4 regions of the Sphingobacterium paramultivorum genome follow, and region 2 is predicted to be linked to each of the others. Evidence: riboswitches for the same ligand, from Rfam matches in the RefSeq annotation. Region 2 holds a riboswitch; each other region holds the start of a gene.
What was found. Region 2 has a riboswitch for S-adenosylmethionine ahead of HS960_RS00670 (5-oxoprolinase). Riboswitches for the same ligand answer to the same signal wherever they lie in the genome.
Positions count from the first base shown of each region.

Region 1: linked by a shared signal. The riboswitch ahead of HS960_RS26240 (5-oxoprolinase) and the one ahead of HS960_RS00670 (5-oxoprolinase) in region 2 are both predicted to bind S-adenosylmethionine.
Region 3: linked by a shared signal. The riboswitch ahead of HS960_RS04225 (O-acetylhomoserine aminocarboxypropyltransferase/cysteine synthase family protein) and the one ahead of HS960_RS00670 (5-oxoprolinase) in region 2 are both predicted to bind S-adenosylmethionine.
Region 4: linked by a shared signal. The riboswitch ahead of metE (5-methyltetrahydropteroyltriglutamate--homocysteine S-methyltransferase) and the one ahead of HS960_RS00670 (5-oxoprolinase) in region 2 are both predicted to bind S-adenosylmethionine.

Region 1 covers NZ_CP058555.1:6,323,174-6,326,316, reverse strand. Annotated here, with positions in the region: gene HS960_RS26250 (TolC family protein) at 1-221, opposite strand, end outside; gene HS960_RS26245 (DUF3050 domain-containing protein) at 486-1,256, opposite strand; SAM-I-IV-variant riboswitch at 1,467-1,560, shown strand; gene HS960_RS26240 (5-oxoprolinase) at 1,627-1,890, shown strand; gene HS960_RS26235 (RagB/SusD family nutrient uptake outer membrane protein) at 1,988-3,143, opposite strand, start outside.
Region 2 covers NZ_CP058555.1:162,347-165,489, reverse strand. Annotated here, with positions in the region: gene HS960_RS00680 (family 2A encapsulin nanocompartment cargo protein cysteine desulfurase) at 1-585, opposite strand, end outside; gene HS960_RS00675 (family 2A encapsulin nanocompartment shell protein) at 609-1,532, opposite strand; gene HS960_RS00670 (5-oxoprolinase) at 1,721-1,984, opposite strand; SAM-I-IV-variant riboswitch at 2,019-2,112, opposite strand; gene HS960_RS00665 (YeiH family protein) at 2,339-3,143, opposite strand, start outside.
Region 3 covers NZ_CP058555.1:1,037,010-1,040,152, reverse strand. Annotated here, with positions in the region: gene HS960_RS04230 (FUSC family protein) at 1-1,405, shown strand, start outside; SAM riboswitch class I at 1,588-1,700, shown strand; gene HS960_RS04225 (O-acetylhomoserine aminocarboxypropyltransferase/cysteine synthase family protein) at 1,956-3,143, shown strand, end outside.
Region 4 covers NZ_CP058555.1:4,393,851-4,396,993, forward strand. Annotated here, with positions in the region: gene HS960_RS18455 (sensor histidine kinase) at 1-196, shown strand, start outside; gene HS960_RS18460 (response regulator transcription factor) at 299-988, shown strand; SAM riboswitch class I at 1,173-1,276, shown strand; gene metE (5-methyltetrahydropteroyltriglutamate--homocysteine S-methyltransferase) at 1,355-3,143, shown strand, end outside.

The DNA of each region.
Region 1 (3,143 bases), 270 kb from region 2:
ACAGGCATATTACTCGCATAACTAGCAGAAGCTCTGGCGGAAATTTTGGGTAGCAACTCCATGCGTTGCTGCTGTACTGCCACCTCAGTTTCTTTGAGCTGCAAATAGGACTGCTCGATGTATTTACTGTTCTGTAGCGCTTTGTCGATCATGTCTTTCAGGGACATGCGCAAAGAATCGAGGGCGAAGGTGTCCGAAATAGCGAATACTAACAATCCCATGGTTAGTATTCCTTTTGCCCAATAGGGAGGAAAAAAGTTCACGTGTGCTATGTAATTTTTTTGCGTAGCAAACTTAGACACTTATTGGAACTTGGATTTCTTCACAAACGCCAATATGTTATGGAAAAAAGACATTTTTTCATCAATTCAAACAAAAAGACCAATATCTGCCAAGAAGCCCTTGCAATATCCTTTTTTACAGCACATAAAAAAGGCCTTTCAAATCATGATTTGAAAGGCCTTTCTCGACGGTATAATAATAGATTATCCGTATAAGGAATCTTCTATTGCATTCCACAACTGTATTCTTTTTTGTAGCGCAATTTTACTGATCTCTTTCATTTCTGTCCATTTAACCTCATCGTCCTTCCCGAGATCTGTGATCATCTGCATCGCCAAAGGCCCGTGCTCATCGCCATCAAGGTCAATATGACGTTGAAAATAATAGATAAAGCTATCCAGATTGGCTGTAGGGAAATTTGTTTTAATTTCTTCCAAAATAGAGGTAAACATTCCCGGGATAAGATCTTCGCGTCCAAATGTAAATGCAGCAGCAATTTTATGCACCTCGCCCTCAGCAATCACTTCGAATGTAAAATTCAAAAAGTCTTTGATCCGCTTGTCCAATGTGGTCGTTGCAATGACATCGAATATGTTACTCGATTTTTTGGCGTGAGCAATAAATTTGTTGACCAGATGAAGGTCGGCACCCATGGCATCCATGGCGTCCAGATACATCTCAAAATGGCTCAAACGGCGGCCATCAATATATTCATCCGACTCCTCAGCCAATACAATTTCGTTGATTAGATAGCGTGTTGATGGATTCTCACTCGCAAACCAAGGTAAAGTCGTACAGGTCAATTTAATCTGTAAAGCTTTTAGTAAAGACATAAAATCCCATACAGCGTACACATGCCCTTCTGTAAAAGAACGTAGATTCTTGATCGTTTTGATCTTACGATACAAAGGGTGTTGCAATAATACCTCGCGTTCGGCAGCAATGTATTCGTTAATTTCCGCAATTCTATTCATGGCGCAAAAGTATTGTCTTATCTCTATTTTTAAAAGTATTTTCGATGAGATTACAGTAACATGATAAATTTTTCGCCCAGCTATCCGCTTCATAACCAAATCACAGCCAACAACGCGCCTCGCTTTTGACCTCCCTATTCCTGTTGCTAACGTTCATTTACCCTTAAAAACAAAAATATTTTTTATTATAAAAAATAATCTACTATATTTGTAGAGTATTCAGAATTGCATGATGCAATACCAACCGAGTGCAGGCACCGCGGTGGTAAATTAATACGGGTTTCGACCAAAATAAACGTCGCAGAACGATTATTTTCCCAACAAGATCTGGATACAGTTTATGGTTTAATCCTTTAAATTTTTAAATTGTATGGCTACTACAACAAATCTTTACCAACACTTACTGGAAAAATTCAGTTATTACTCAACAGATGAACTGATACAGCTCAACAATGACACCATCTTAGGACAAGGCTGGGGTTCAGCCAAGGCAACCTTTAGAACAGCTTTGATCAGTACGTTCTCCAAAAGAGGACTGGATCTTTCCAACATCATTTCCAAGGAAGACGGTTTTACCTCGGTGAAGCATGTCCCTGTACGCTTGGAACAGAATGTCCTGATTCCTTTACAATAATCGTTATCGGTAAAAAAAGCGCGCATCGAAAGGACTTCGTGCGCGCTGCTGTGGTTGGTTTAGGAAATTGCCGATTTAAAAGAAGGCGATAATCTTATTATTTATAGTTTGGATTCTGAATTAACACACCTGCGCTTTTCTCAATTTCTGTTTGTGGTAATGGCCAGCGGTAAAATTTGTCTTCAAAATGATAGGGCACTTTACTGTCTTTGACCGCATTGAGTACTTCGCCTGCGATATGCCAACGAATCAGGTCGTAATGCCGTAGTCCTTCGAAAGCAAGTTCAACCCTTCTTTCGTGGCGGATACGGTCGCGCATTTTTTCCTTGGTATAACCGGCAGGAAACCCGGGCATCTGAACGCGGCTCCTCAGGGTATTCATGGCATCGTAAACCGATGGATCTGGTCCGGCAATTTCATTTTGTGCTTCGGCATACATCAATAACACCTCCCCAAACCGCAGTACAACCGCATCCTGTTGGCTCAATGTTGAAAAGCCAAAAGGTAAGTTGGCCGGATCCAAAAATTTCAACACCCCATAACCTGTAGGCCGCGGATTGGACGGTGTATGGATCTTACCGCCGCCAAAGTCGGGATGATCCACGAAAATTGTTTTGCTCAAGCGCGGATCCCTATCTTTGAAGGGATTAGCTCGGTCAGTCAAGGGTGATTCACCATAAGGCAGACCATCTTTGCATTCATAGGTATCCACCAGGTTTTGTAAAGGTGAAGCAGCAATCCAATCGCCTAAATACATGTCCCAGGGGGCTGTATTATTCGGTGCCAAAAAATTGACCGAAAAGATAATCTCGGTATTGTTCTTCTGTGTTGCATCGCGAAAGACATTTTCAAAAGCTGTACTCAGAGTATACTCTTTCATGACATCGGTGCATAAGTCTTTTACCTCTTTCAAAATTGCTAAATCGGGCACCCCTTTGTCGCCATAAGCCGCAAACAGTAAAACCCGTGCTTTCAAGGCTTTTGCTGAACTTGCGGTCGCATGCCCCCCATTATTGAAATAAGGTTTAGCCGCTAAGTTGGCGATCCCAAAATCCAGATCGGCCCGAATCTGTTTTAGAATATTCTCTGCAGTTTCCTTTGGCTGACGCTGATTCTCCAGACTGAGGGAAGTAAGCACAAGCGGCACCTCACCATAAATACTGTACAATTGGAAGTAAACAAAAGCACGGATAAAGCGGGCTTCGGCTTCCATGTTCTTCTTCTCCCCATCGTTCATATCGGAGCCGTTATAG
Region 2 (3,143 bases):
CGTCGCGGCATTGTCCAGCCAAACAAGTGGCCTTCCACCCACAGTTTCTTGCAGAATAGGAAAGTCGCGACGAATTGACTGAACGTCAAAACGGGGTTTCAACGTATCGAAAGGCAAGGAAGACGTATTTTCAAAGGCAGCCCCCGACTTTATGAAATAGAATGAATTGGCACTATCGGCCAGTGGTATCTGGGCAGTATGTTTAAAACCACTTAATTGCTGCAATGCTCCTCTTAGTGTGTCAAGTGGCTTTTCATGCGTTTCTGCAAAGGGTAATTTATTGACCTGTGGTTCTATATCAACACCCGTAGCAGGAGGAAGAACTGGGTTGTAAATACCTGGCTGCCTGCCATTCCCAGCTACAGGGATAGTAGCATTTCCCCTATGAAAACTTGGATCATGAAAACCGATCGCTGGATCTTCTAACCGGAATTCTCTCAGTTCAGGATTAGAGCCCGGTTTTTCAGCATGGATTTCATGTCGGGGAAGATCCCGAGATACGAGGTTTTCCGTTGGAACTGCCTTAAAATACTTATTTGCTTCTTCCGTTAGAAATCTTTCGAAATCAATATCTAAATGAGACATAGTAAAATTTTTTAAGGAATGATTTATTTATAATTGTAGCTGTGGTATTGTGTGATGTCAACATCGTCCAATACAGCCACAGCATCGTCTACGAGAATGACCAGTGAACAATATAAAGATATCAGGTAAGAGGCAATGGCTTTATCATTGATTCCAGTAAACTTGATGGATAGGCCCGGCGTTTGTTCACCCGGTAAGTTAGGCTGATAAAGACCGATTACTCCCTGACGTGCTTCTCCTGTGCGGATTAACAGAATTTTGGTCTTCCCATTTACAATAGGCACTTTATCACTGGGAATCAATGGGATGCCGCGCCAGGTTAAAAACTGTGAACCGAAAAGTGACACCGTGGGTGGTGGGACACCACGACGTGTACATTCGCGCCCAAAGGCCGCAATGGTGAGGGGATGAAGCAGAAAAAATCCAGGCTGCTTCCATACCTTTGTGATCAATTCGTCCAGGTCATCGGGTGTAGGAGCTCCAGATCTGGTCTTAATAATCTGTTTGGACGCGACATTGCTCAAGATTCCGTAATCAGTATTGTTGATGAGCTCACTCTCCTGCCTTTCTTTAATTTTCTCAATTGCCAAACGTAACTGTTCACTGATCTGATTATAGGGCTTGCTGTAGAGATCAGAAACCCGCGTATGTACGTCTATCAGTGTATTGACCGCGTTTAAATTATACTCCCGTGGACTTTCGTCATAATCAACAAATGTATGTGGTAAAACACTCTCATCACGTCTGGAACAGTCTACCTGGATACTGTCTTCGCCGACAACTTTGTTTAATCGAAACACGCCCGATTCCACAGGTGTCCATTGCAATAAGTGTACTAGCCATCGGGGTGAGATACTTTCAAGTTGTGGAACGGTTCTGGTGGCAATTGCCAGGTGTCGTGCAGCGACATCGCCCAAGGCGGTCTGTTGTGTTGGTTTTTCACTCATATTGTAAAAGTTTAATGAAATTTGGAATAGATTAAGAACACCTGAAAAAGAGTGTAAATTCGATAGTAGACTCTTTTTTAAAAGAAGGATAGAAAGTCTATCTTAATTTTAGAGCAGACTTTTCAGTCTGCCCCTCATTATTTAGTTTAATAAATCAATTAGAAAGGTCGTAATAAGTACTTTAATTCTTAAGCAATCGGCACAAGCCTATTGTCCTCCAATCTCACCGCAACTTGTTTTACCGATGTAAAACCGTCTTCTCTCGAAACAATACTTGATAGATCAAGACCCTTTTTGGAAAGGGTGCTTAACAGAGCGGCCCGAAATATGGCTTTGGATGATCCCCACCCCCGGCCCGACACCGTATCATTATTAAATTGGATTAATTCGTTAATCGAATAATGAATAAGCGTTTCAGATAAGTGTTCATAAAGACTTTTTGTTGTTGCCATACAATTTAAAAATTTAAAGGGTTAAACTATAAATTGTATTCAGTTTTTTTGGCCGAAACCCATATTATTTAACCACCGTGGTAATTCTACTCGGTTGGTATCGCGCGATGCAATTCTGAATACTCTATAAAGTTAGTAGATTTTATTTAAATATCCATATCTTTTTGAAAATAAAAGTTTTATTTACTTCCCCCGAGTCAATTATTCGTTCTATCCCTCCTATTCTGTTAACCGTTGTATGCATCAAGGGTTATTATTTATGTGCGGAAATATTTTTGAGATAAAAATCAATAGACCACAAGAAATACCCGAGAAACATGAATGCAACAACATGGAAAAAAGTAGCACTAAAATTTACCTAAATAACAGTATGGCGATTACCAATGTGAGCATGATATTGAAAGTCTGTGCGATCAGAAATGCATACAATGGCTTCTTATTATTATGTACAAACAGTTCTTTAAAATTCGTTTCCAGACCTATCGATGTAAAAGCCAGTGCAAACCACAAGCCTTGTATACTTTTTAATTCTGCTTTAACACTATTGATTTGCTCAGCGTTAATTACAAAAGAAAATAGCAAAGATGCAAAGACAAAACCCAGGACAAATTTCGGAAAACGCTCCCAAATAATTTTTAATGTAGGTTTCTCCGCATTTTCTGCACTTTTGGAATGCGAATATGTCCAATAAACACTGATAGCAAAGGCGGCAATGCCAAGTAAGACATTTTGAGAAAATTTTACTATAGTACTAATTTTTAACGCTTCCTCACCTACCAGCGAACCGGAAGCAACGACTGCTCCAGTGGTATCGATACTCCCTCCCAGCCAGGCTCCGGTAACTTCTTGCGATAAGCCCATCCATGCTGCAAAGTAAGGCATTAAAATCATCATGGGGATCGCAGTAATCAAAACAAGAGAAACAACATAAGATAGCTTTTTAGGATCTCCTTTAATGGCTCCAGATGTAGCAATAGCCGCCGATACACCACAAATTGAAACAGCCGACGAAAGCATCAACGCCATTTCCTGATCCACTTTCAATTTCCTACAAAGCCAAAATGCAAAATACCACACTGACAATACAACGACCAAAGCCTGAATAAGCCCTAAAGTTCCAGCTTTTAATATCTCGCCAAATATAACCGTTGTTCCTAAT
Region 3 (3,143 bases), 870 kb from region 2:
CAGTCGCGTAGGCAAAATTCATGGCCTGATCAGCGAACAACAGGAACAAATCAGGTCTCTTCTTTTTCGAGAAAAAAAAATCATAAGTCAACAGTGGCATAAAAGCAATTATTGGCTCAGTCAGGTTTATGGGTTAATTGACCTTCATGAGTTAATTATTGCACTTGATCACGACTATGATGCGATTCGCAAAAATCTTGCAGACACGGGCAGCCTCCCTTTAATTCGTCACACAATCAAATTATTAGCTTTAGAAATTGATAGCTTTTCACAACCTAACAAGAGGTTTCGGTATGCGCATCAATTATATCACAATAACTTTAAAATTAATGCCCTCTTACAGGATTTAAAAGAAATTCAAGAACAGCAGACCGGTCAAGCAAAAAGTATATTATGTTCGATCATAAGCAACATCGAAGCAATTATTGAAGTACTCAGCCGAATTCAGGTAGCTTTTTATCAAAATCAGGAAATTCAGGATAAGATTGACAGCAGTGAGTACCAGCAATTTATCAATCGACCTTTGCGCAATCTTGCTGATCTAAAAAGTAAACTCCATCTGAATAACCCGCTTTTTCGATTTGCAGTTCGGATGGCTCTTCTTTTTGGAACAGGCGCATTGATCGGTATTTTATTTTTGGATTTTAAATATACCTATTGGATCTTACTGACGATCGCTATTGTTGCCAGACCAGCATTTTCAATGACAAAAAAGCGTAATATAGAGCGTATTGTAGGCACATTCTCGGGTATAATAGTTGGTATATTCTGCTTAATTTCTATTCATTTTCTCCCAGCTCTCCTTACCATAGCTGCATTAGGTCTTTTCGGATTCTTTTTGTTCAACCGATCTAATTATATGGTCAGTGTCATCTTTATTACCTTGGGAATTGTGATTGCGCTCAATTTGTTTGAAGGCAATATCAATCTCATTTTAGGCAGCCGAATACTTTTCACACTCATTGGAGCATTCTTGGCTATAGCAGGTTATTTCTTGATCCCCGTACGCCAGAGCACAGGCATGGTTCAGCTGGCAAAAGAGGTATCCCTTTACAACGAGCATTATTTCCAAACCATCAATAACCGTCTGTCGGAAGAGAAACAAAGTTCTTTTGATATACGACTGGCTCGCAAAAAAGCGCAGACTGCCATGGCGCTATTTTCAGACGCTATCAATCAAATGAAAAAAGAACCCGAGCATAAATGGATGGATTGGTCACATATCCACCATTTTCAAGCACTCTCTTATCAGGTCAACTCCCATTTGGTGGGTCTTTCACTATCGTTAAGCAAAAAGACGAATCGCCACCTAGCGTATGATATCCATAGTAGAATTGATGCACTTAAACCTCTTTTAACAGATTTAAATCAAATTGCGGAACGGATCAACTTAAAGAAATCATAATACCCGATTGACAGTTATTTATCCGGTTTCATCCGACGATATGCGATCCCGATCGGTATGTTATTTAAAATTCCTTTAACTAAAAAATAGCTTTTCTTTTGCTTTAATAAAAAAAGAGTTTATATTTGTGTCGTCTTCGAAAGAAGATTTCTAATCAACACCTCCCTTAATCAGTAGGTCTTGATTTATAAAGAAGTGGCGAGAGACTGGCTCAATGACCCACTGGCAACCTTCAATTTGTTTGAAAAGGTGCCAATTCCTGTCCAAAACAATATCGTTTTGGAGCATATAAATGACATAAGACAATGATTATTAAACTACTGAAGTCCATTAAAAATTCAGGTTCAACACAAGTGAACCACACGATAAGCGAAAGTGTAAGTCATCGTACAACTGTATTGATGCGAATGCGTATGCATATGCACTTCCATGCTTGTTAAAAATCATTTCCTTTTTCTTGGATAAAGATTTAACAGACCCTTCAACGAGGTGTGTATGCTTCTCTTTTTACTTAGCAATTTCTTTTTGAACCCTTAAAATCTGATATATTATGTCTTCAAACAAAAATTTAAAATTCGAAACTCTTCAGGTTCACGCTGGCCAAGTCGCTGATCCTACTACGGGATCTAGAGCAGTTCCTATATATCAAACAACATCTTTTGTATTTGAAAATGCCGAACACGGCGCAAACTTATTTGCATTAAAGCAGTTCGGCAATATCTATACACGGATTATGAACCCTACTACGGATGTTTTCGAACAACGTATTGCGGCACTGGAAGGTGGAGTCGCTGCTGTTGCTGTTGCATCTGGCCAGGCGGCACAGTTTATTGCATTAAATAATATCTTGGAAAGTGGTGACAATTTTGTTGCCGGATCCAACTTATACGGCGGTACATTTAACCAGTTTAAAGTTTCTTTTAAACGCCTGGGCATCGAAGCTCGTTTTGCAACGGACGCCGAGGCAGATAAAATTGAAGCCCTCATTGATGATAAAACAAAGGCCATCTATGTTGAAACAATTGGAAACCCAAGTTTCAATATTCCAGACTTTGAGAAAATTGCTGCCGTAGCAAAAAAATATGACTTACCATTAATCGTCGATAATACTTTTGGAGCTGGAGGTTATTTATTTAAACCTTTGGAGTATGGTGCGAATGTTGTTGTTGAATCGGCTACTAAATGGATCGGTGGACATGGTACAAGCATTGGCGGTGTCATCGTCGACGGCGGAAACTACAATTGGGGCAACGGAAAATACCCTCAATTTTCCGAACCATCTGAAGGTTATCATGGCTTAGTTTTTTCCGAAGTTTTCGGTGAAGGCGGACCGTTTGGAAATATTCAATTTGCCATTCGGGCACGTGTGGAAGGGCTTCGAGATTTCGGGCCAGCACTCTCCCCTTTCAATTCATTCTTATTATTACAAGGGCTTGAAACCCTGTCTTTACGGGTGCAACGCCATGTAGACAACACTTTAGAGGTAGCTAAATGGCTTGAGGCGCATCCACAGGTAGAAAAAGTAAACTATCCGGGCTTAAAAAGTTCTCCGAGCTTCGCTAACGCACAAAAATACCTTAAAAATGGCTATGGTGCAGTGCTTTCTTTCCAGCTCAAAGGTGACGCAGCACAAAAGGCCAATAGCTTTATCGACAGCTTAGAATTGATCAGTCACTTGGCCAACGTCGGTGATACGAAGTCATTGATTATCCATCCAGCAGCGACTACTCACCAACAA
Region 4 (3,143 bases), 2.2 Mb from region 2:
GAGCCGGGATCACCTGCAAAAGATTTTCGACCAGTTCTACCGTATTCCAACTGGAAATGTTCATAATGTCAAAGGATTTGGTCTTGGCTTAAGTTATGTACAGGACATCCTGAGAAGGCTGAACGGAAAAATTACAGTTAAAAGTGAAAAAGATAAGGGCACGACCTTTGAAGTAATTTTGCCTATTAAAAAATAAAACGTTCCTTTTTTGTATATTTCCTCTTTAAAAAATTTCAAAGGTTGAGGAAAGCTGATTTATCAGCATCAAGGGACATTGGTGAAAATTAATATAATCATTATGCAAAAGATATTATTAGCAGAAGATGATCCTAATTTGGGGGATCTTTTAAAAGACTATCTCGAATTAAAGGGAAAATTTGACGTCACATTATGCACGGATGGAGATGAAGCGATTTCTCAATTCAAAAAAAATAACTACGACCTCTGTATTTTCGATGTCATGATGCCAAAAAAGGACGGATTTACAGTTGGACGTGAAATCAGAAAAACAAACAACACTGTTCCTATTATCTTTGCCACAGCAAAGGGGATGATGGAAGATAAAACCGAAGCCTTTGAATTAGGGGGAGATGATTATATCACAAAGCCTTTTCGAGTGGAGGAATTATTGCTCCGCATCAATGCTTTGCTGAAGCGCAGTGTTCGAGACAAAGAAGAGGAAGTGGTTGCTGATAAATTTGAAATTGGTGATTATTTCTTTGATTATACAAGTCAGCAAATTTCTTACAAAGGACAGATGCAAAAACTATCCACCAAAGAAGCGGAACTACTACGTTTGCTTTGTTTAAAGAAAAATGATGTGCTGACCCGGGAAGAAGCTTTATTAAAAATATGGCATGATGACAACTACTTTACGGGTAGAAGTATGGATGTATTTCTCAGTAAACTTCGTAAATATCTAAAAGAAGATAGTAAGGTTGAAATTGTCAATGTGCACGGAAAAGGTTACAAACTTTTGGTGAGCTAAAAGAATGGGGAATGAGAAACAGTCATTCCCCATTTTTTATGCCACAACGTATTGAAACATGGCATACACTAAATCACGGATGAAAAGAAAAGAACAAAACAATTTTATCCTTAGTAGAATATAAAAAATTGATGCACTTTTATAAAAAATTTGCATTTCAAAAAGAAATGTTCTAACTTAGCGTCGCTTATAGAGAAAGGCAGAGGGAATAGACCCGATGAAGCCTTAGCAACCTGTCCCTTGACAAGGTGCTAAATTCTACCCTACTTGATATGGGAATGATAAGCCGAAGTCACCGAATTCTAGTGTGTCCTTCTCTCTCTAGCAAGAAATATAGTTGAAAAAGAAATATTAAAAACATTCATTATGTTATTGACTAACAATTTAGGTTACCCTCGTGTGGGCGCGTTCCGCGAATTGAAAAAAGCCAATGAGGCCTATTGGGCTAAAAAATCTTCTGTTGAGGAATTATTGGACACCGCAAAAAAAATTCGTGAAGGCAATTGGAAAACACAAAAAGATGCTGGAATAGATTTGATCCCTTCCAATGATTTCTCTTTTTACGATCAAGTATTGGATTTAACCCTTACTGTTGGTGCAATTCCTGCTCGTTACCATTCTTTATTGAATAAAGTAGACAACAATTACAGCTTAGATCTATATTTTGCCATGGCGCGTGGTTTCCAACAAGAAGGAATCGACGTGACTGCAATGGAAATGACCAAGTGGTTGGATACCAACTACCACTATATGGTGCCAGAATTCACAAAAGATCAAGAATTCAAATTGACGTCCGAAAAATTCTTAAATGAATATAACGAAGCAAAATCATTGGGCATCGATACTAAACCAGTTCTACTAGGTCCTATCACTTACCTTTTGATCGGTAAAGAAAAAGAAGCTGGCTTCGACCGCATCGATTTATTGGATAAACTTGTTCCAGTATATGAGCAAATATTAGCTAAACTAGCTGAGGCTGGTGCCCAATATGTTCAGATTGACGAGCCTTTCTTAGCATTGGATTTAGATGCTAAAGTAAAAGCTTTATATCAACCTACTTTCGAAAAATTAGCTGCAGCAGCAAAAAATATCAAATTAATCGCGACTACTTACTTCGAAGCTTTAAAAGACAACGAAGATATCGCAGTTAACCTACCTATCCATGCTTTACATTTAGATCTGGTACGCGGTGAAAACCAATTGGATACGGTACTAGCTAAAGTTCCTGCTTCATTAACATTATCTTTGGGTATTGTTGAAGGCCGTAACATCTGGAAAAATGATTACGAAAAATCATTGGTTAAAATCAAACAGGCTGTTGATGCATTAGGAAAAGACCGTGTATGGGTAGCTCCTTCTTCATCATTGTTGCACGTTCCTTTTGACTTAGACAATGAGCACAATGAGCAATCGCTACCAGCTGAAGTAAAAAACTGGTTAGCATTTGCTAAACAAAAATTAGCTGAGGTAAAAGACTTAGCCGTACTAGCGGAAGGTGAAGTTGATGCTGAAACAGCAAAACGCTTCGAAGCTAACAAAGCTGCTGCTGAAAGCCGTCGTACTTCTCCATTGATCCACAAACCAGAGGTTAAAACACGTACAAGCAATATCACTGATAACGATGCAAAACGTACTTCAGCATTTGCTGACCGTAAAGCAGCGCAACAAGCGAAATTCAACTTGCCGGCATTCCCTACTACAACTATTGGTTCATTCCCACAAACGAAAGATGTTCGTAAATGGAGAGCAGACTTGAAAAAAGGTGCTATCACGCAGGCAGAATATGATAAAGCAATCGCAGAAGAAACTGAGAACACAATCCGTCTTCAAGAGCAATTAGATATCGACGTATTAGTACACGGCGAATTCGAACGTAACGACATGGTTGAATACTTCGGTGAACAATTGGCTGGTTACGCTTTCACACAAAACGGCTGGGTACAATCTTACGGTTCACGTTGTGTAAAACCTCCAATTATCTATGGTGATGTATACCGTCCTGAAGATATGACTGTCCGTTGGTCTTCATACGCGCAATCATTGACTAACCGTCCGGTTAAAGGTATGTTGACTGGTCCGGTTACTATCTTACAATGGTCTTTCGTACGTAATGATCAACCGCGTTCAACAACGACTTACCAAATTGCATTGGCGA